5 linked regions of the Thermofilum uzonense genome follow. The protein of the gene in region 2 binds, or shares a complex with, the protein of the main gene of each other region. Links are inferred from orthologs where the notes say so. Each region holds a gene or a part of one and is shown on either strand. Other genes may lie near its edges.

Evidence for each region.
Region 1: MA03_RS07395 (region 2) and MA03_RS00415 share a complex: the UniProt entries of both Methanocaldococcus jannaschii proteins name them as parts of the 50S ribosomal subunit. The link is inferred for Thermofilum uzonense from one-to-one orthologs.
Region 3: MA03_RS07395 (region 2) and MA03_RS00135 share a complex: the UniProt entries of both Methanocaldococcus jannaschii proteins name them as parts of the 50S ribosomal subunit. The link is inferred for Thermofilum uzonense from one-to-one orthologs.
Region 4: MA03_RS07395 (region 2) and rplX share a complex: the UniProt entries of both Methanocaldococcus jannaschii proteins name them as parts of the 50S ribosomal subunit. The link is inferred for Thermofilum uzonense from one-to-one orthologs.
Region 5: MA03_RS07395 (region 2) and MA03_RS00350 share a complex: the UniProt entries of both Methanocaldococcus jannaschii proteins name them as parts of the 50S ribosomal subunit. The link is inferred for Thermofilum uzonense from one-to-one orthologs.

The regions. Positions count from the first base shown.
Region 1 is NZ_CP009961.1:64,259-68,872, reverse strand. What follows is about bases 664-3,662. They hold MA03_RS00415 (50S ribosomal protein L10), read right to left. Parts: upstream 2,609-3,662; coding sequence 1,718-2,608; downstream 664-1,717. Other genes in these bases: MA03_RS00405 (50S ribosomal protein L11), read right to left, coding at 3,279-3,662; MA03_RS00410 (50S ribosomal protein L1), read right to left, coding at 2,605-3,282; alaS (alanine--tRNA ligase), read right to left, coding at 664-1,556. Outside these bases: more of alaS, read right to left, coding at 1-663; more of MA03_RS00405, read right to left, coding at 3,663-3,785; MA03_RS00400 (30S ribosomal protein S19), read right to left, coding at 3,796-4,221; MA03_RS00395 (NAD(P)/FAD-dependent oxidoreductase), read right to left, coding at 4,406-4,614. UniProt on the Methanocaldococcus jannaschii protein: Forms part of the ribosomal stalk, playing a central role in the interaction of the ribosome with GTP-bound translation factors.
Region 2 is NZ_CP009961.1:1,417,125-1,421,485, reverse strand. Bases 686-3,431 are described here. They hold MA03_RS07395 (50S ribosomal protein L22), read right to left. Parts: upstream 2,414-3,431; coding sequence 1,958-2,413; downstream 686-1,957. Other genes in these bases: leuS (leucine--tRNA ligase), read right to left, coding at 3,356-3,431; MA03_RS08810 (hypothetical protein), read right to left, coding at 2,714-2,908; MA03_RS07400 (30S ribosomal protein S3), read right to left, coding at 1,335-1,949; rpmC (50S ribosomal protein L29), read right to left, coding at 1,081-1,296; rnp1 (ribonuclease P protein component 1), read right to left, coding at 800-1,084. In the rest of the region: rpl14p (50S ribosomal protein L14), read right to left, coding at 1-399; more of MA03_RS07415, read right to left, coding at 406-685; more of leuS, read right to left, coding at 3,432-4,361. UniProt on the Methanocaldococcus jannaschii protein: This protein binds specifically to 23S rRNA. It makes multiple contacts with different domains of the 23S rRNA in the assembled 50S subunit and ribosome.
Region 3 is NZ_CP009961.1:21,353-25,951, reverse strand. What follows is about bases 898-3,881. They hold MA03_RS00135 (50S ribosomal protein L13), read right to left. Parts: upstream 2,627-3,881; coding sequence 2,168-2,626; downstream 898-2,167. Other genes in these bases: MA03_RS00125 (DNA-directed RNA polymerase subunit D), read right to left, coding at 3,035-3,881; MA03_RS00140 (30S ribosomal protein S9), read right to left, coding at 1,773-2,171; MA03_RS08505 (DNA-directed RNA polymerase subunit N), read left to right, coding at 1,541-1,765; MA03_RS00145 (hypothetical protein), read right to left, coding at 898-1,410. Outside these bases: rpsB (30S ribosomal protein S2), read right to left, coding at 1-415; more of MA03_RS00145, read right to left, coding at 805-897; more of MA03_RS00125, read right to left, coding at 3,882-3,940; MA03_RS00120 (30S ribosomal protein S12), read right to left, coding at 3,945-4,388; MA03_RS00115 (NusA-like transcription termination signal-binding factor), read right to left, coding at 4,456-4,599. UniProt on the Methanocaldococcus jannaschii protein: This protein is one of the early assembly proteins of the 50S ribosomal subunit, although it is not seen to bind rRNA by itself. It is important during the early stages of 50S assembly.
Region 4 is NZ_CP009961.1:49,330-53,922, forward strand. What follows is about bases 1,094-4,071. They hold rplX (50S ribosomal protein L24), read left to right. Parts: upstream 1,094-2,379; coding sequence 2,380-2,763; downstream 2,764-4,071. Other genes in these bases: mtnA (S-methyl-5-thioribose-1-phosphate isomerase), read left to right, coding at 1,094-1,687; MA03_RS00305 (hypothetical protein), read left to right, coding at 1,793-2,200; MA03_RS00315 (30S ribosomal protein S4e), read left to right, coding at 2,760-3,500; MA03_RS00320 (50S ribosomal protein L5), read left to right, coding at 3,508-4,053; MA03_RS08515 (30S ribosomal protein S14), read left to right, coding at 4,053-4,071. Outside these bases: MA03_RS00295 (endonuclease dU), read left to right, coding at 1-592; more of mtnA, read left to right, coding at 644-1,093; more of MA03_RS08515, read left to right, coding at 4,072-4,223; MA03_RS00325 (30S ribosomal protein S8), read left to right, coding at 4,236-4,593. UniProt on the Methanocaldococcus jannaschii protein: One of two assembly initiator proteins, it binds directly to the 5'-end of the 23S rRNA, where it nucleates assembly of the 50S subunit. Located at the polypeptide exit tunnel on the outside of the subunit.
Region 5 is NZ_CP009961.1:54,424-57,849, forward strand. What follows is about bases 617-3,426. They hold MA03_RS00350 (50S ribosomal protein L30), read left to right. Parts: upstream 617-1,691; coding sequence 1,692-2,162; downstream 2,163-3,426. Other genes in these bases: MA03_RS00340 (50S ribosomal protein L18), read left to right, coding at 617-1,042; MA03_RS00345 (30S ribosomal protein S5), read left to right, coding at 1,075-1,686; MA03_RS00355 (uL15m family ribosomal protein), read left to right, coding at 2,497-2,949; secY (preprotein translocase subunit SecY), read left to right, coding at 2,946-3,426. Outside these bases: MA03_RS00330 (50S ribosomal protein L32e), read left to right, coding at 1-1; MA03_RS00335 (50S ribosomal protein L19e), read left to right, coding at 1-444; more of MA03_RS00340, read left to right, coding at 437-616.

The sequences.
Region 1 (4,614 bases), 1.4 Mb from region 2 along the record:
GTTGCTGTGAAATTCGCTAGTTTTTCGTCCTCGTAATATAATTTTCGAGTTGGCGGGAAGTCCTTGACTTGGTTTGGATCTATCGCTATACTTAGGGCTTCTTTCTGGCCTTGTTGCGATCTGCTTCTGAGTTCTGCTAAGCGAGAATAAAATCCAACAGTGTTTACTTTGAGGTTATATTTAGCAGCTTTTTCCTCTAGAACTTCTGGCGGTATTCCATGGGATTCGTACAATGTTACAAGCGTATCGCTGGGAATCTCGCTTGCTCCACTGCTTAAAACATTACTTATCACTTCAGATATTATCTTATCACCTCTCTGGAGGGTTTCTCGGAATCTGTTTTCCTCCTCGTCTATAATGTCTAGTATCTCGTCTTGTATCTCGAAGTATTCTGGGAAATCCGACTTCCACTTCTCTATCTGTTTCGAGATGACCTCGGCGAGCCTCACTTGAAGCCCAAGCCTCCACATATATCTGAGGCTGCGGCGGATCAGGAGTCTTGCAAGGTAGCCTGCACCAGTGTTGCTTGGTACTATACCGTCACCAATCATCCATAGAAGCGAACGGGTGTGGTCTGCTATAGCATAGATGGATTCGTGTGGCTCGACGTGTTTTCTGAGCTCTTCTAAGCTCATGCCTAGTGATTTTGAAATTGCTGTGAGGGTCTCATAGGCCTCTATTGGTTTTTTGTAGTCGAGCCTGCCGCTTAATCTGGCGATTTGAGCCATGATATGGGGGTCAGGGAGGCCTACCCCTGACTGGTTTCTAAGGTATTCTATTATTTCAGGGAAAACAGCCTCATAAACGTTGTATTTGCCTGTCAAGAGCCAATATATTCTTTCCAAACCATAGCCCGTGTCTACAATTCTATTCTGTATCGGGACGAGCTCTCCGTTTTCTCGTGTCTTGTAATGCATAAATACTAGGGTTGCCACCTCCAAGCCTCGAACAAGAACCTCGTAGTCTTCTCCAGCGTTCCCTCCCCCACTCCACATATCATATACAAATGTTATCTCATCTGGCCTTATACCGTATACCCTGGTGAAAAGATTAAAGGCATATTCTACGGTCTCGTTAGCCCAATAAACACTTTTCCCGGGAAAGTTGAACGCGTGATGCGCCATCATTTCGAAGCCGGTTAGGTGTCTGCTAGTCTTTCCTACGTTATCCACGTCTGTCAGCCTGATGCTCGGCTGAGAGATTACGAGTGGGTTAGCTGGGGGAGAGACTAACCCCTCGGTGACCCATGGCTGAAAATCATAGATCGAGGCTCCTACAAGGTAGACGTCCTCGCGCCACCTAGCTACCACAGGATATCTTTTGACCGGCGTGTGACCCCTTTCTTCGAAAAATCTTATAAAACTGCTTCGTACCTCGGTGATGCTTTCCACATGTTTTCCTACCTTCTCGCCTATGAAAGAGTAGGGTTCACAAGGTTGATCCCCGCATGTTTCTCGATTTGGGTTTAAGGTCCAGAAAACTCTGCCGCAGTAGGGACACTTCTTTTTAATCCATCCATTCTCGAGGAAGAATGGAAGATTCTCAAAGTCCTCCATGACGCCTCATAATAAGCAGGCTTGGGATAATATTTAGTCTTCGCTGTTCAAAAACAGGTGAGTTTGAGCATCAGAGGGCTTTAACAGCGATGCTTTAATGGTGAAATAAACTAGGCTGCTCGGTAATAATCAAAAAATGGACCATGCTTATACTGTAAGTTTTAGATGTTTGGGTTCTTAGATTTTAGTAAGTTATAAAGTGCTTGTGCCTCAGCAACCGCCTTGGATATAGCGTAGGGTAGGACTTCTTTGTCTGGAATACCTGCCTCTACCGCTACCGACAAAGCCTCCCTGTAAGCCTTAGCTACAAGTATACTCATCACTTCTGGGAGCGGTAAGGCCGCGTTAACAGACAAGTTGAAGGCCTGGGAGTGCGCACTCTTGATTCTATCAATGTATAATTGCGGGCTCAGCTCAACGTCTTCAGGCTTCACCATTCGTCCGTCAATGAAGATTAGCTTAACGTTTAGCTTGCTCTCAATGGGCTTCATTCCAAGCTTGCTTAAAAGGTCTGCTAGCTCGGGGGATATTGTATCTCCGGGCTTTGCCACTACTGTATCCTTGGCGATCCATATACTTCCCTCCTGAACTCGCATGGGGATGTTAAGTTTGTTAAACAGACTTATAGCGGGACCCGGAGGTATTCCTGTATTACCAGCAGGAACAACTATTTCACTTGTTGCCACGTCACCCGGGCGTGCTGGCCTCATGATCTTCTGCTTGTCCAGGAAGATTAGCACTTCGAAAGGATTAGAGTTGGTGAACACTACAGCGTTTTGTCCTCTTAAAGCCTGTTTAAATTCATCGGAATATCTTCCAGCCTGTCTTAAAGCAATCAGGAAGAGGGTGTTCTTCACTACTTTTAGTACAGAGTCTTTTTGCCTTAGCAGATCTCGACTACCCTTTACGACGGAAGAGGGGAGTCCGGTAATCCCGGCAACCATGAAGTATTTATACCTTTTCAGGTATTCTACCAGCTCTTCAACAGCTTTGGCTTTACGCATTCGCGCCGGATTCATTCTCCCAGTGGAAACAACAGCTAGACTGCTCACTTCTCAACACCTGCCTTTTCAACCTTGACAGGACTACCCATTGTTAGCTTAATGTATATGTTCTTAATATTATTGATAGTGAACTTCTTGAGAATCTCGTCTAGAACTGCCTTAGCATTTGCAGCAAGCTGCTCAACAGGCTGATCTTCTGTGCCTATCCTGCACATAACAACGGGGTCTTCCCTAATACGTATCCTTATCGATCTTCTCAACCTTTCCACTATGGGAGCTATAGGGGCATTGGGCGGTAGGGGTTGAGGCATCTTACCCCTTGGACCCAAATACTTTCCAAGAACACGTCCTACTTGTACCATTAGATCTGTCTGGGCTAGGAAGAAATCATATCTCTTAGCAAGTTTCTTTAGTGTTTTCTTCTCGTTAGCCATCTTCTGTAGCTCGTCCCTATCAATTACCAGGTCTACGCCCGCCTCCCTGGCCTTGAGAAGAGTGTCTCCCGAGGCTATGACAACTATCTTTGAAAGTTTTTTGGGTGGAGGGTTCGGTAGAGCCACCACAGTGTTTATCCTGTTTTCGGGCTTTTTCAAGTCAACATCCTTTAAGGTTATTATCATTTCTACACTTTGAACAAAGCGGCGTTTCTTGTTAGAAGCCTTAAGAGCTTTTTCAATGGCTTCCGTAATGTTCCCAAAGGCACTTGTGGCTACTTGGCTCATGCAGCTTCACCCTCATATTTTCTGATAATCTCGTCGTAAACCCCTCTATTAACATCTTCAATAAACTGTTTGGGTTGCTTACCATCAATTGTTATACCCATGCTCTGACAGGTCCCAGCCACAGTTTTCACGGCTGCCTTCAGACTCTTTGCCCCCATCTCCTTTATCTTGATTTTAGCAATCTTAACCACCTGTTCAACAGTAAGGTTCCCAACCCATTCTTTGGTACTTTGGTGAGCCCCCTTCTCCAATTTTAGTTCCTTCACTATGAGTGCGGCAGTGGTAGGCGTCCCAACCTCTACTTCGAAGGTCTTGTTCTCAGTATTAACTATCACCTTAACCGGAACGCGCATTCCGGCATACTCTTGGGTAAGCTCGTTTATTTTCTTGACAACTTGCATCACGTTTAAACCTAATGGTCCGAGGGCTGGACCTATCGGGGGGCCTGCCGTTGCTTTACCTCCTTCAACAAGAAAACTAAGAGTCTTAATGTTTTGAGACAAGACATCCCACCTACTTGAGAGCTACAAACATGGAGGATCTCGTAGCCTTTAAGCCAGGCTCTCCATGTTCAACCTTCTTGGTTGTTGGGACGAATTCCCCAAGGTAATGTCCTATTCGGTCCGGTGTTATTTCGACTGGAACGAATTCTTTGCCGTTATGCACGTGGATAGTTAAACCTATCATCTCAGGGAGGATTATGAAGTCTCTAAGATGGGTACGTATGACGGGTTGTTTCTTTCCCTGGACAACAAGCCTCTTGGCGCGGCGGATCTTCTCCAATAGCTTTAAGTGCTCTTCACTAGTCCCTCTCTTTAGAACTCTATACAAGGATCTACGCTGGCGAGAGGGCAGTAGTTCGATGAACTTCTCTAGAGGCATTTTTTCAAGTTCCTCTAGAGTATACCCCCTGTAGGTGAACTTACTCGCTGACTCCATCTAGTACACCTGGCTTCCATACTCTCCCATAGATTTAAGCTTTTTCACTCACCTATCAGCGTTTTTATTCTTTTTGGCCCTTTTCTACATTAGGACTTAACTGAATGGTCTGGAAAAATGTTAGTCGAGAATTATAGTTAGGGGTAAAACCTAATCATAGTAAAGAATCTGAAAGGATATTAAACTATACTCTGCTTATCGTCTTCAGAATAGTACTCTCGAGACTTGTGGCTATCCCTCCTCCAACTTTACCTTTAATGTCACGCATAACAATATTTTCTATGAGCATTTTACTTATATATGCTGTCCTACCGAATAGGATCTTGCTTTCCCAAACCATCACGGCCTTGTTGAACCCTACGGAGCAGAGTGATTTAGGTCTCGAGTTTAAGA
Region 2 (4,361 bases):
TAGTTTAGGCCACCTCTCGGCCGCCTCCTTCGCGAGGGGCCCCCTTATCTCTGTGCCCTTGGGGTCGCCTTCAGGCGTTATTATTACCACGGCATTGTCTTCAAAGGCGATCCAGGTTCCGTCCGCTCTCCTGTATGGTCTCCGCTGCCTGATCACTATCGCCCTCATGACCTGCTTTCTAAGCTCCGGCTTGCCTGCCCTTATAGAGACAACAACCATGTCTCCCACCGCGGCGCCGGGGACCCTCCTCCAGACTGCCTTATAGTGGGGGACGCCTATAACCTTGGCGAGTGTCGCACCGGAGTTGTCAGCAACCTTTACCAGGCTCTCCATGAAGATGCCAGGGGTCAATCCAAGCCTGTATGAAACGCCAACTGTCTTTGGGCCTCTCTTGGCCATTTAATTTCACCTCTGAACCTTTGCAAGAACGACGTAGGATATAGATTTTGCGAGGGGTCTTGTCTCGCCTATTATGACTCGGTCGCCTGGCTTCACCTCTATGCACTCGGGAACCCTTACGTGCTTCTTTGTTTGCCGACGCTCATACCTCTTGTACTTCTTATTGTAGTAGAGGTACTCGTGTACAACGACGGCAGCCCTGTTCATCTTAACGTCCTCCACTGTGACCTCTAATACCTGCCCTCTGACGGGCAGCGTACCGTGCCACGGGCATAGTGGGTCGTCGCATTTCTTATCGGGCGGGTTGAGACCCGGGATACCAACGTGTTTCTTAGGCATAATTTAAACACCAGACTAAGAGTGCCAATAGCGCGGGGCTTTTTAAAATTTTACTATCCTTCTAGTAACTGTAAAGCTTAGCCTTCAGTCTCTCCGCAGGCCGCCCCACGAGGTATCTCCCGTCGACCATTACGCGTGTACCGTCGGGGAGCTCGAATAAAAAGTATGCCTGGTGCTTTATGACCTTCCTTTTCTTACCGCCGGGCTCGCCTATAAGCAGAGTGTTCTTGGTCTCGTCGAGGACTAACCCCTTTATCCCTATAAGGCTCGGGTTACTAGCCTCGACAACCTCGACCTGAAGCCCGATAAGCTCGTGCCTTAGGATATTGCGAGGAGTGATTTTCATTGTTTTTGAGCCTTCGCGGCCTCCCTCTCCACTGTGAGTATCATTGCTATGGTCCTTCTAGTCTTCCTTATGAGGGAGGGCTTCTCAAGAGAACCTCTAGCGGCCTGTGTTCTTAGTCGGGCCAGCTCCGCCCTGAGCTCTGCTAGCTTCTTCCTCCTGTCCTCTGGGCTCATCTCCCTGATCTCCTTAATCGAGAGTAATCCCTTAGGCATAGGTCTCAACCATGAGGTTTGTCCACTACATATAAAACTTATGTAGAGGTAACGGTCTGGGGCGCTTTTAGCTCGATAGTATCCGGCATCTTGGACGGTCTCATTATCCTGACCTTGACGCCGTACATCCCCAGCTTCAGCAGGACGTGGACTATGGCCTCGTCGACGAGCTCCTCACCGGGTTCACCAGATTTTGGCAGGTATCCTCTCGTGAACCTCTCTGTCCTGTGTCTCTGGCTTGTAAGCTTCCCGCTTATAACGACCTCCGCCCCTCTTGCACCAGCGGCCATAATCCTGTTAAGTGCGATCATCGCTGCTCTGCGGAACCTTACTCCGCGAACTAGTGCCCTTGCTATCCTGTACGCCATTATCTTGGCGTTGAGGTCCTGGTTTGGAACCTCGACAACGTCAACCTGGGGGTTTTCTAGACCGAACTCCTTCTCGAGAACGTCCGCGAGAGCCTTTATATTTGCTCCCCTGCGACCTATAACCATCCCTGGGACGCCGGCATAAATGATGACCTTGGTTCCGATGGGTGTCTTAAAGACCTGCGTGTGTACATAGCTTGCACGGACAAACTGCCTCTGGATGTACTCGTGAAGCATCATGTAACGGATTCCTTGAGATATGGTTTCACGCGTGACCGTCGGCATTTAACCACCTAGACTCTCTCCTCCCCTATGACCTCCACGTGGACAAGTTGGTCGTAGTAGGGAGTAGCCCTTCCAAAGGCCCTGGGAAGATAATTCCTTATCTTGAAGCTTTTATGGGCAGCAGCATGGACTATCCAGAGGTTCTCCACGTCTAACCCCTTGAACTCGGCATTGTTCTCTAGGTTCTCCAGGAGGCCTAGCAGCTTCTTAGCCACCTTGACGGGATACCTCCCAGGACCGCTCACACCCTTCTTGTGCCCTACTTTTCCATTAAACCTCCTGTATGGGACCGGCTTCTTCATGGATGCTACTTCTTCAAGGATTTTTTTAGCCTCGCTTAGCTTCTTACCTTTGATGAGTCTTAGAGTCTCCACTGTAGCCTTGTACGACATGCTGACATCTCGTAGAGACGCTTTAACCGTCTTCACCGGGTCAAGCTCGACACTATAGCGCCATGTAGGCATACTAACCTCAGACCCTACGTGTACAACATAATATAAAGATTTTTTCACGGCCCCTCAGGATTAAGACGGAGAAATACTTTAAAACAAGGTGTGGAAACACTATCTGAGGGGGCCGTAGTCCAGCCTGGTAGGATGCCTGGCACGGCTTTTAAGCCGCGGGACTCGGGATACAGTCCATCGGGAGCCCAGGTGGTCCCGGGTTCAAATCCCGGCGGCCCCATTATCGGCTTGTTTTACTTCCGATATCCCTAGTATATCTTCTCCGCCTCCCATTCCTCGAGGAAGCCTTCAATCCTGCTCCTATACTCTTCGAGCCCCCCCGAGCATTACATCGATATCGTTTAGTGCCTTCCCGTAGTCTAGCAGGACGTTAGGGTATATCCACAGCGAGGCTATACATGTGCAAGACTTGGGCCCCGAAAGCAATGCAGACGTAAACACTACAAACATCGCCCACCTGGCAGGACACAGCCCACCCACACTGATTAAAATCAAAGCCTACACCACAACGCACAGCAAAGCCACAGCAAAAGACTAGAAGCAAAAGCTACGACCACCAGGAGAAAACACTTCAGAAGGGTAACCAGGGGAGCCCCCAGTGGCGCAGGCCGGCCAGCAAAGCTTCCCGAATAAATATGAGAAATAGCGGGCCCGCCGGGACTCGAACCCGGGACCTACGGCTGTCCCCGCTTTTAAGCGTTTTGATACACCGAAGTGCGGCGCTCGTGGAGCGTGGCCGCCGCGCTTCCTGACTGCGCTACGGGCCCCAGCGGCGTCCATTCACCTCCTTTACATCATCTCTCAGTTGTCAACGCTTAGATCATCCGCCGGTTACTAAAGAAAGTAGAAGCTAGAATAAAAAATTGCTGTCAGGCTGATAAGGGTAACATTATTCGAGAGAGATGTAGAAAAATGCAGGGTAAGCCTAGGAGAGTTTGGGTATCAGCGGGCAGTTACGACTATGATTGCGGGCCTTGCCGGGAGCGATTGTTTAGCCTTCTGGGTGTCTGTGGCTTCGTCTTCATATATGACTTCTACTCTTTTACCTATAGCTTCTTCAAAAGCGTGCTGAGCGTCTCGTAGAGCTTTTTCTTCTAGTTCGGGTGTTACAAGCAGGTCTAGAATCTCGCTGTTCTTTATTATGAGCTCTACCAGCCTGCCCGCCTGCTTCTGCAGCTCGGGTGGCATGAGGTGCAGGGCCTCGCGTACCGCCTGTTGGACCTTACCGTGTTTTTGGAAGCTCTCCTTGATTTTCTCAATGAACATGTACTTCCACTTAGCGGGAAGGACTATTCTAAGCTCCTGTATGGTCTCGACCTTAACTATTCTGAGTAGCTCTTGGATATCCTCTAGTACTTTCTGGACTATCTTCTCGGCTCTTTCCACCTCGTCGTTTATCTTGGAAGTGTCTACAGAAGGCCACTTCTCCTGCTGTATAAGCCCTTTCTTTCCTATTTTATCCCATATTTCTTCAGCTATGTGGGGTGTTATGGGGGCGAGTATTAGGGTCTGTTTCTCTATGAATTCCTGGAGGAGCCGTCTGTTTGGAGACCCTCGGCGTTTCAAATACCACTTGAACGAGTTTTGTAGGTTGAAGAAACCGTAAATGATGACGTTTTTCATGTTTAGCCTCTCATACTCTTCCTCTACGGTCTTCAAGGTGCGGTTTAGCACGCTTTCAAACCAGTCGTCGATGAACTTCCATTCTTCGTCGCCTTTACCATAATTCTCGATGGCGAAGCTATACCACTCGTAGAGCAGGTCGACGGCCCTTGAGGCGAATTCAAGCTCGAAGTTTCCATCGTCGAGACCCGTGTTCCCGGCGTAGGCGTTTGCCAGACGTGTAGCGTCGGCACCCCAGTAGTCGAGGGCTTCCCTGAGGAGTATGAAGTTACCCTTAGACTTCGACATTTTTTCGCCGTTGATGTTGATCCAGCCGTTTATCGCT
Region 3 (4,599 bases), 1.4 Mb from region 2 along the record:
CGGCTTCAATTATGGCCTGCTCATCTACCCTTGGGTCTGTCACGATCATTAAGTCGGCTTCAGTGTAGTGATCCAATGCTGGATTCGTAAAGGTTCCGGGTAAAACTCTCCCCACGATAGGTTTACAGCCAGTGACTCCACAGAACTTGCGTACAGGTCTAAAACCGTATTGTCTCCCGGATACGGCCACAACCCTGCTGGGTTCATATCGTGCAATAAAACGCGCTGCAATTCTTATCCTTTCATCGGTCTTTTTGACGTCTAGGAGATATAAGCCATCGGGTCTAGCTGCGTATATATACGGCTCCATGAACTTGCTCTTCATCCTAGTACCTATACGCACGCCTGCCGTTAAGTACATCTCAAGAGGGATTAGTAGTTCCCCCTCGGATATTTTCAACTCGTCTAGGCTCAAAGTCTACACCTCCCACTCCGAAAGCTAAATCTTAACGTACTGTTAATTTTTAAAGGTTTTGCACTTATCGTACGGTTTGACGGGAGCTTTCAGCGATCAAAAATGAAGGACTTTGACCATTCGGGAAGGTAGTTAGCAAACAGCTGGATGATTTATGTTCCCAGATAAGGTAAAAAATAAATATTCACCAGTAACTCTTATGGGTGCAGGGCCCGTCGTCTAGTGGCTAGTACAGGGTTAACCTGTAGCTTCGATGCCACCCTGACATGGGGGAGATCCTTCAGAGCGGTGGTGGTCCCGGGTTCAAATCCCGGCGGGCCCACTCGGAGTTTTAGCGAGTATACGCTGAGCACCGAGATAATACAAAGAGAATAAGGAGGAATAAAATTTCACTCCAGAAATATTATTGAAAGCACGGATCTAGGGAAACCCAAAACTTTACTTATCATGTTTGCGTTGAACCGTTGACTTGGACAATCGAATAATACTAGAACAGGTCTTCTCGTATAGTATTCTATATGAATCGCTTGAAGTAATAGAGCGGCCGTTATATCGTCTGGGGGACAAGAAATAACATTGACCATACTCTCCCCAGATTTACTCAAGCCTCGGTAGTTTCTCAAAACATAATCAACAGCCTTGTATACTGTCGCTCTTTGCTTGTCGGGAATCTCCATAGTTAGAGTATAATACATTTCCGATAAGCCTGTAGCTTTGTTCTCTTGTTTGACATGGCTAATTATTTTTTCGAGAAGCGGATCAATTTCCGTAAGAATCCCCCTAAAAGCCTTAGCAATAGCTTCTTCTGAAAGTTGGAGAGAGGTATTTGATTCTAGCTCATCTGAAAAAACTAATAAGGCTAGTCCTCTTTTGTAGGCAAATCCAAAGATCTCTGCGCGTAACTTGGCCCTGTCTTCATGGGACGTGATAACAAGAATAGTAGGCCTTTGGGTGGCTTCATAAAGTGTGGACAAGAGCTTACTTCTATGCCTCATATATCTCTTTATTTTAATAAAATAAAAAGAAGTATAAAAAACAGTGTAATTTTTGAATAGAGAAGGAGTAACATCTGTAGTGAGTAAACTTTTTAACTACTCCTCCATGTGAAGTTTTGGTGGAAACTTAGTGTTGTTTCCGGTACGATGCTTTACATGTGGCAGCTTGATTGGTGATAAATGGTACGAATTTGCTTCACGTGTCAAAAATGGGGAAGATCCCGAGAAAGTTTTAAACGACCTAGGAGTAAAGAGGTATTGCTGCCGTAGAATGTTTCTATCCCACGTAGACCTGGTCGACCGAATCCTAGAATATGAAAGAATTGAAGAGATATACCTGACTTATACTAGATGATCTAAGTTTACCTATAACTCTTCTGCCTCTTAGCCCGTGCAGAGCGCCCATGCGGTTTCTTGGGCTCGGTCTGTCTTGGATCCTCGACGAGAAGACGCCTATCGTATTGTAGGTAGATTTTCTTCAACTCCTCATTTCCGCTCCATTCTAGGATAGCCCTAGCAATAGCTGTACGTATAGCTGAAGCCTGACCTATTATGCCACCGCCCTTAGCCTCAGCAAAAATGTCTATCGTCTTAACCAGGTCGCCTGCAAGGACAATTGGTTCCATGATCTTTAGCCTTACAACTTCAGGTTCGAGAACCTCGAGAGGAGTTCCGTTGATAAAAATCCTTCCCTTGCCATCTCTCACTATAACTCTAGCCCTAGCTGTTTTACGTCGAGCGGAAGCTAGAACAACTCTCACTCGGCACCACCCATAAGCACTTTATTAGAGAGCCTAGCGTATAGTTCCCCAAGTGTTATAGATGGAACAAGGGGGTTTTTAAATAAGGCCTCTTCCACTTTAACCATCTTTGCCTCCTTGAACTCCTCGGGGACTCCTACATAAACCTTTAGTCTTTTGAGGGCTTCACGCCCCTTCGGTTTATCGTGAGGAAGCATGCCCCGCACCATTCGTTTGAAGAGCCTATCTGGCGTCCTATGATACTTTGGGCCCCGCTTCTCGGGGTTGTAGTAGGTCTTCCATTCCAGCCATCTTTTCAAGTATGTCGCAGTTATAGATTCAGGCTTGCCTGTTATGATGATCTTATCCGCGTTTACAACAACGATATTTTTGCCCTCGAGAAGTTTTTTAGCGATAACACTGGCAAGCCTTCCAGCAATGTGATTGGAACCATCTATTACTATTATGTTATCCATACGTATCCCCCCTAGACTCAGGTGATAATCTTAATATTCTTACCCTCTGGCCTTCGCTCTAAGAGCTCTTCTATAGAAATAGCTTCGCCAACACTTTTTATCTTTTGATAGGCTTGCTCAGAGAACCTCCATGCTGCAACGGTAACTTTTTTCTCTAATACTCCACTACCCAAGACCTTCCCTGGAACTACGATGATATCTCCGTCATCTGCATTCCTGTTTATCCTACTTAGATTCACCTCTACGCGTTTACGGCGAGGGTTTGATAGATATGCTGCAACGTCCCTCCATATCGACGCCTCGTTTTGTCTACTTTGTTTCTTTAAGAAGTGTATTAGCCTCCTGAGATGAATGTTTGTAGACATTGTACGACGCATATTTAGACCCCTCTCTCTATGTCTTTACGGGTTAAAAACTTTGCCCGCCACCAGAGGGCGCTTCTGGAGGGGCAGGGGCTAGGAAGGCGTTTAAGGCGTCAGATATCTTGTCGTGGAGCGCGCTTAGCCTTTCGTCTAACACTTCAAGCGCGACTTCAAGGAGTTTACGTGGTGGCAGGCCCCCCAGCGTCTCTATGGTTAGTATAATTTTAGATGGATCTCCCTCGACGCGCACTATATCGGGATATTTTTCAACACATTCGCGGCAGAGGGAACAAGCATTCTCATTTATGACAACTATACGCCCCTGAGTATACCCGAAGACCCTTCTAGGACAGATATTTATCAAATTGTTAGCCTTCTCCTCGGGCACCTCAGGGTTTAAGACCTTAACAATAGGCTTGTACTTGTACCCCACAGCCGTGACAGGCTGCCATTTAGCATGATTCTTGCCGACACCCATCCTTGCAATGGCGGTTAAAGCTATTTTTTGTCCCTTGTTGAGTTTCACTATCGGAATATACTTGGAGACTGGTTCAACTATTACCTCATTTCTCTCTTTCTCGAAGATTATCCCTTCGATTCCCTCAAACCTAAGATGTCCGCTAAAAACGGTTTTTGGTCTTTCCAGTGCCTCTTCATTAAGAGAGAAAACTACTTGACAATCATTTCCATGATTCTGGTAGCAATCTCTTAGAGCATCGTACAAATCCTCGCTCATTTTAAAGGGGATTAAACCTAGCCTATGAGCTATGTACTCGTCCCAAAACCCACTCGTGTTCTCGGTAAAAATAACCTCATCTATAGCAAGCGTCGGAACCTCGGATATTAAAGCTCGTCTGATACTATTAGCAAAAGCAGGCGTGACGTTCTCAAGGGAAACAACAAGTAATTTATCCTTCCCTTCCAAAACGTGGAGAGTGGGTTTTGACGACATAAAATTACCTCGTTGGTTTTTGTTTACGCCCGCGTAGAATCTCTTTGAGAGAAACCCCATTTACCTTTATAACCTTCCATCTGACTCCCGGTAGGTCACCATAAGCCCTGCCTTCCGGTCCACCTATTCCCTCAATTACTACCTCGTCATGTTCGTTAATAAATAGGAGGGCGCCGTCTCCGGGCAAAAACGCTGTGACTACTTTCCCGTTCTTTATGAGTTGAACCCTTACACATTTGCGTACAGCGCTGTTAGGTTGACGGCTTTCAATGCCAACCTTCTCGATGACTATTCCTCGGGCCATTGGCGCACCTTCAAGAGGGTCGACCTTCTTCTTAAGCTGTAACATTCTACGCTTGTACTCCAGATCGCTCCAGCGGAGCTTCTTCCTTTTAAGCTCTAGCTTGCGTGCTGCAAACATGCCCATTGGAGACTTACTGCCAGGCATAAACTTCAGCTTGTTCTCACTTTTCAAGGTTTAAAAAGTTTTATGTCTAAAGCTACGCCAACTTGAGTTATGGTTGATTACGCGGCTCCGCTAAGCCAGGATTAAACTCGACCACCCGAAGGTCGCTTATTCCAAAGTATCTTGAGAGTAATAGCTTCGCTCTATAAGCATTCCTACCTTGCCTTCCTATCGCTATTCCCAATTGACCCGG
Region 4 (4,593 bases), 1.4 Mb from region 2 along the record:
TCATCTGACCAAACCAGCTTTTCGGGTTCTCGGTGTTGCCGAGTGCTTCAATAAAAGGCAGAAGAAGTCTGTTCAGGCTGCCGTATCGTACAGGCGTGACGGAATAATCGACGGGTTCTATCTAACATGGACTAGGGTAGGTGGTCTTGATGCAACCGAGAAGATAATTCAACTTGTTAAAAGCACAGGAAGAAGGGACTTTAACCTTATAATGCTTAATGGTTGCATTATAAGTTGGTTCAACATCGTTGACATATATCGCGTTTACGAGGAACTGAGCTTACCCGTTCTATGCCTCAGTTATGAAGAATCTGAGGGTTTAGAACGGTATCTGAGAGATTATTTCCCAGGAGACGAAGAAAGGCTACAGATGTATTATAAACTTGGTGAAAGAAAACTAGTCTATATTCGAAGGACTAGAAGCTACGTGTATGTCCGGTCAGTAGGCCTAGATGAGAGCGAGACAAGAGAAGTACTAAACCTGGTTACTCTGCACGGCAAAATACCTGAACCTTTGCGATTAGCTCAGAGTCTAGCACGTACTGTTCACGAGTTTTTGAATTCCAACGACCCCTCGTTTTTAAACGAATAAATCTTTACGTAAACTGAAGGAATATATTTTGGTGCCTCATAAAATTTCTCAATGCTAAGACTCCCAAGAACTATTGAGTGGAAAGACGGTATAGTGAGACTAATAAACCAAAAGGAATTACCGGATAGGCTCATCTATATCGAGACCTCTGACTGGAGAAGGGTTGCCAAAGCTATAAAGGACATGGAAATACGAGGTGCACCAGCAATAGGTGTTGCTGCAGGCTACGCACTGGCTCTTTTTGCATACCACTGGCGGGGAGAGTCCCTCGAATCTTTCAAACGTGAGCTATTCCAGGCGGCTGAGGAAGTTAAGAAAACCCGTCCTACAGCTGTTAATCTCTTCTGGGCTGTGGAGCGAATATTAAGTAAGGCAAGCCAGGTCTCGAGCATTGACGAGGCTAGAAGATCAATCATCGAGGAGGCGATAAACATCCATAAAGAGGATGAGCGGGCCAACCGACGTATAGGCGAGATAGGAGCGGAGCTAATAGAGGATGGAGACACCATTATTACGGTTTGCAATGCTGGATCGCTTGCTACCAGTTACTGGGGTACCGCTACAGCTCCGATGTACGTTGCTAGAGAGCAAGGTAAAAATATAAGGGTAATTGCGCTTGAGACGCGTCCCTATCTCCAGGGAGCTAGATTAACCGCATGGGAACTTAGCCAGGCAGGAATCGACGTTGTCATAGCTACGGATAATAGCATTGGGATTCTTGCCATGAGGGAAAAGATTTCCCTAGCCATCGTTGGAGCAGACAGGGTGACACGCATAGGATGGGTCGCCAACAAGCTGGGAACATATCCTCTAGCACTAGTATCCCGTGTTCACAATATTCCGTTCTACGTAGCAGCGCCTACAAGTACCCTGGACTTAAAGTCAAAGGATCCTACGGACTTCGAGATCGAAAAACGCGACCCGTCTGAGGTATTATACTGGAAGGGGACCAGAATAGCGCCCGAGGGCGTAAATGCTATATACTATGCCTTTGATCTAACGCCACCACAGCTTATAACCGGGATAATAACGGAAGCCGGTATAATCTATCCTCCTTACGAGAAAAATATACCAAGGACTCTCCAACGCGTTTAACCTTTGTTTTGTGATCTAGATTTAAGTATAAGAGGGTTATCTTTTCTATTTTTCTGAAAACCGTGGGTCTTTTTAACCACAGCTTATTCTTAACAATGAAAGTCGATGTCTGCAAAGCTCATACGACTCAAGCGCCTGATAGATCTGGTGCACGTCCTAAACGTGAGCCCGTTACCCTTAATTCACCACTACACGCTAGAGTCGATGCACATATACTTTGTCCCGGTTAATCTCGGAGGAGAACCTAGCGTAATTTATTACTATGAGTCCCCCCAGCCATTGCAAGGAGTCTATATACTCTTCAATAATTTTTCAGGCGAGATAATCCTTTCCAATAAGTGGGTCTCGGATAGCAAATTCCTCATCATCCCCATAGTGGAAGTCGAGGCTCAAAGCTTCTTCTCTCCCAAAGAATTTCTCCAGGAAGTCAGGAAAAATAACCTCAAGAACAGAGAAAAGGATAAACATGCTAAAGTAGCCACAACCGAGGAATTACTAGTTACACAACCCTAAGGCTATTCATTTGGGCAGTCCCCCAAAAGCCAGGAATAATTCTCGCTATCAACTTCTAGCCATGCATTCCCCCTTAACACTCCATCTTATATATAGTGATTAGTACTTACTCCCCGCATCGAACTGGTCTGCTAACGCAGAGTTTATAAACAAATTAAACAAAGGCTAGCAGGGTTGATATGCAACGTGCAGTCTCGTCAAAACCAACTAAGGTGCGGAAGAGAGAAGTCTATACTGCTCCACTGCATGTACGGTCTAAACGTATTATAGCACCTCTCTCTAAGGAGTTACGTGAGAAACTAGGTGTTCGAAGAGTACGTGTTAGAAAGGGAGACAGGGTTTTGATAGTTCGTGGGTCTTTTAAAGGACATGAAGGGAAGGTTGTACGGGTTAACATAAAAAAAGAACGTATTTACGTCGAAGGCGCGGTTCTGCGGAAAGCCGACGGCACAGAGGTTCCGTTTCCTATTCATCCCTCCAAGGTCATTATAATCGAGCTTGACCTGTCCGACAAACGTAGAAAGGAGCTTTTCGGCAAAGGTGCCTCTGGTGGTGGCTCATGACGAGGAAGATAAAGAGTAGCTTGAGACATTTGAGAAGGTCGGTTGCACCGCCTTTTTGGCCAATTAAGAGAAAAGAGTATGTCTGGACTGTGAAGCCTAAGCCGGGCCCTCATGCTATTAATAAGAGCATTCCTCTGGGAATCGTATTGAGGGATTTCCTTGGCTATGTAACTACAATGAAAGAGGCTAGGAGGGTTCTGGGGGAAAGGAAAATATCTGTCGATGGGAGGATTGTTACGGATTATAAGTTCCCTATAGGATTAATGGATTTGATACATATTATCCCGGAGGACAAATACTATAGGGTTGTTCCCGATAAGACAAACATGTTCAAGCTCGTTGAGGTTTCCAAGGATGAGGCTGGGCACAAGTTGGCCCGGATTATTAGAAAGCAAACAGTAAAAGGTGGGGGGATACAGATCACACTTCACGATGGCAGGAACCTCTTGCTGGCAAACAACGATCAATCTAGAAGCCTGAGGGTCCTAGATTCCGTCCTGATTACCGTTCCTAACCAATCTCTAGTTAGTCATATCCCATTAAAAGAGGGTGTGATGGCAGTTGTAACGGAGGGAAGACATACCGGCTTTATCGGCAGGGTTCAGACAATTCAGCAGGTGTTCAAAAGGAGGAAGTCCATAGTGGTTCTGAAAGGCGAGAATGGGGAAGAAATTAGGACTATTCTTGAATACATCCTACCTGTAGGTCAAGACAAGCCTTTGATCACGATAAGGTGAATGGAGGATGAAAGGAGTCCCAGTTATGGAAACGGGTCACCCAATGCGCAGGATTTTCATAGCTAAAGTAGTTGTCAACATAGGAGTTGGAGAAGGTGGAGAGAGGCTTGCTAAGGCAGCTAAGCTCCTAGAAGAGCTCACGGGACAAAAGCCCTCGCTACGTCGGGCCAGAAAAAGCATAAAGGATTTCGGTGTCAGGAAAGGCGAGAATATAGCCGCGATGGTTACGCTAAGAGGTGAAAAAGCGATAAGTTTCTTGAAGAAGGCTTTTGCGGCTGTTGAGAACAGGATAAGCGAGTCAAGCATTGATCGTCACGGTAATTTCGCCTTTGGTGTTCGAGAGCACATACTTGTCCCTGGCGTGAAGTATGATCCTGAAGTAGGAATATTCGGATTCGACGTCATTGTTGGAATGGAGCGCCCCGGTTATCGTGTAAAGCGGAGAAGAAGAAAGAAATCCAAAATTGGAAGAAACCATTACGTCACAAAGGAAGAGACGATAGCCTTTTTAGAAAAAGTTTTAGGCGTTCAGGTTATACGAACAAAGAGGTGATGCAATTGGCGAAACTACATCCACCTAAGAAGCGCAAATATGGAAAGGGTAGCAGGATGTGCGTGCGCTGCGGAACACACGAAGCAGTGATACGCATGTACGGTCTTAACCTGTGTCGACGTTGTTTCCGGGAAGTAGCAGAAGAAATCGGCTTTAAGAAGTACTCTTAGGGGTGATTACACATGATAATGGATACGCTGGCTAATGCTCTTGCAACAATACAAAACAATGAAGCTAGAGGTCATAAGGAATGCGTTATATATCCTTCATCCAAACTTATTGCACGAGTTTTAAATGTTTTGAAGCAGAACGGCTATATCGAGGACTTCGAATACATTAATGATGGTCGCGGAGGAAAGTTCATTGTTAAACTCAATGGTCGTATAAACAAGTGTGGAGCAATCAAACCCAGGTTCTCTGTTAAAAAGGACGAGTACACGAAATGGGAGCAGGAGTATTTACCCTCGAGAGACATTGGAATTCTCGTCGTGTCCACACCCTACGGCGTCATGAGTCATCGAGAAGCACAAGCTAAGAATC
Region 5 (3,426 bases), 1.4 Mb from region 2 along the record:
ATGGATGTAAGTGTGGCTCGAAGGTTAGCCGCTTCAGTTCTCAAAGTAGGGGAAAGCAGGGTATGGATTGACCCAGAGAGGTTAGAGGAAGTTTCAGCGGCTATAACTCGAGAAGATGTTCGTCGGCTAATAAAAGACGGAGTTATAAAGGCTCTACCGCCATCAACTCCTTCTAGAGGACGCTTGAGAATCCGCAAATCAAAGAAAAGAGGAAAGGGTCCTGGAAGCAAAAAGGGTCCACGCATAGATGAAAAGGCTGTTTGGATAGCGCGTGTACGATCGCAGAGAAGGTATCTCAAGGCGTTAAAAGCTAAAGGACTAATAGATAGGAAGAGTTTTTGGAGGGTTTACAAGCTAGTAAAGGGTGGAACTTTCAGGAGTCTATCCCATCTTAAGCTCTACCTTTCTGAGCATAAATTGGTAAAGGTGAAAGAAAGTGCCTAAAACCTCAACATACAGGTTACCATTGAAAAGACGTAGGCTGGGAATTACAAATTACTATAAACGTAGAAAGTTAATACTTTCCAAGAAGCCACGGTTGGTTGTAAGAGTTTTGTCGAGGACTATAATCGTCCAACTGGTAAAGGTGCATCCGAAAGGTGATATAACGCTTGTATCATCTCACTCGAAAGAACTGTTAAGGTACGGGTGGAAGGGAGGCTCAAAGAACACTCCTGCAGCTTATCTTTTAGGTTTCCTTGCGGCCCTAAAGGCCCAGCAAAAAGGCATCAAAGAGGCAGTCCTCGACATAGGACTACATAGACCTGTTAAAGGTGCGCGTGTTTTCGCCGTCGCGAAGGGAGCGATCGATGGCGGGCTGAAGATCCCCGCAGACAACGAAATTTTCCCTGACGAGAGTCGTATAAAAGGAGAGCACATAGCAAGCTATGCCAAAGATCTCAAAGAAAAGAATCCAGAGCTCTACAAGGCACGCTTTTCGGAATACCTCTCCCAAGGCCTCGAACCTGAGAACATTCCAGAGCACTTCGAGGAAATCAAAAACAGCATCTTGAAGACGTTCAAAGAGGGTAAAAGTATTTAATGCACATATGGTAGCATGGAAGGGTGGATGCTATGTCGCTAGGGAGTTGGGTTCCTCGAACCTATGTTGGAAGACTCGTAGCGGAGGGTAAAATAAAATCCATAGATGAGATTTTTTCAAGGAATCTACCTATAAGGGAAGTTGAAATAATTGACGCTCTACTACCTGATCTAAAGTTTGAAGTACTAAATGTCAACTTCGTCCAACGCCAGACAGACTCGGGTGAGGTTAGCCAGTACCAGGTTACAGTAGCGGTGGGAAACGAGAATGGTTATGTTGGTATTGGAATGGGCAAATCTAAGCATATAGGCACTGCCATAGACAAGGCGGTAAAAAGGGCCAAGCTCAACCTAATTCCAGTAAGAAGGGGCTGTGGGAGCTGGGAGTGTCTTTGCGGTCAGCCCCATAGCGTGCCCTTCAAGGTTGAGGGTAAGAGTGGGAGTGTCAGAGTTGTGCTATTACCTGCACCTAAGGGTGTAGGTATAGTTGCCTCTGACGTGGCGAAGACGGTTTTAAGGCTAGCCGGTATAAACGATGTATGGTCAAGGTCCTTCGGCGAGACGCGAACAACTCACAACATGGCAAAGGCGGTATATGAGGCTCTCAAGGCAACCTATAAGGTTCACACCCCTGATATGTGGTGAATACAATGACCCTGCTGTTCGTCTTGAGAATTAGGGGCAAACCTGATAGAACTCCGGACGAGGAGAAGGCACTGGAACTATTAAGGCTTCACAAAACATGGCATGCAACACTTGTCCAGGATACTCCTTCAATTAGAGGCATGCTTGAAAAAAGTCTCAACAGCGTGGTTACGTATGGAGAGATCCGCCACGAGGTTCTAGCTCAGTTACTGAAGAAATACGGAAGACTCGAAGGCAATAAAAGGCTTACAGAGGAATACCTCAAATCAATAGGCTACGACAGCTTTGAGACGCTTGCCAGTGCACTAATAGAGGGTAAGGTTAAGTTCGAGGAAATACCAGGTCTTAAACCCGTCTTCAGGCTACATCCACCCTCAGGTGGCTTCCGAGGAACTATTAAAAAGAATTTCAAAGCTAGGGGAGTAACGGGCTACATGGGGGAAGAGATAAACAACCTTCTCCTGAAAATTTTATAAACAATTTTGTTCTCCTCTCCTTTAAAATCCCTTGCTCTCTCCAGGTGAAAATCCAAGGAGCATTCATTATTTCAATAATGAAGAGTATATACGTTTTATTCCTTACGTGGACAGACAGGTGTAACACTAAAGTGCTTTTCTTGAATATATTTTAGCTTATTCTTTGAAAAGGATAATTCAGGGTACTGTAGTGAACAATACAAGGCTGTTAAACTTTACACCATGGTATTGGTTCCTAGCTTTATTGCCTTATTAGTGTAAAGGCCGTCTCTTCCTACTCCTAACCCGGCAAAATTTTAAAAGCTCTTAGACTTTTGCTATGAGGTGCGTTAAATTGGTCAGACGAAAAGAGAGGAAAAGCAAGTATTTCCGTGGAAGCCGAACTCACGGATGGGGTAGGGTGGCCCAGCACCGTCGTAGTGGAAGAAAGGGTGGGCGTGGCTTCGTCGGGTATCACAAACATAAGTGGAGTTGGACTGTGAAGTATGCTCCAGACCTTTACGGGTCTTATGGCTTCAAGCGCCACCCTTCGATCGTTGTCCAATACGCTACGATTAACGTTGGCGTTTTGGATGAGCGGCTAGAAAAGTTGGTTGAAGCAGGTTTAGCCTCAAAAAGTGGAGATAAATACTTTGTTGATCTGTCAAAGCTGGGGATAAACAAGCTAACAGGCTCCGGGAGGATCAGCAAAAAAGTTGTCGTAACTGTCGCGAAGGCTACTGATAAGGCTTTACAGAAGATAAAAGAAGCCGGTGGAGATGTTTTAATTCCAGGTGACGAAAATTGAGCGTATACGACAGGCTTTCAACGATCTTCAGAATACTTCCCGAGGTTGAACGTCCGCCTAGGCGTCCCGGGCTAAGTGAAAGGCTTTTTTGGACCGCCCTGATACTCATAGCTTATTTTCTGATGGGTCAAATACCGCTATACGGGATACCTAGACAGACAGGTGGAACAATTGGCGCACTAGAGTTCCTCCGTATAGTGATGGCTTCTAAGCGTGGAACCTTGATCGAGTTAGGAATAGGCCCAATAGTGACCGCCGGCATTATATGGGAGCTTCTTGTAGGAAGTAAAATCGTTAATCTTGACCTTACGTCTGCTGAGGGTAGAAAAACCTTTGCAGGGCTACAAAAGCTTACATCTATACTGTTCGCTGCCCTTGAGGCATTCGCCTACATCTACGGTGGCGTTTACGGTCCTTTAAGCGTACAGCAGCAATACCTAGTTTTTATACAGCTTTTCATTGCAAGCATATTTGTCA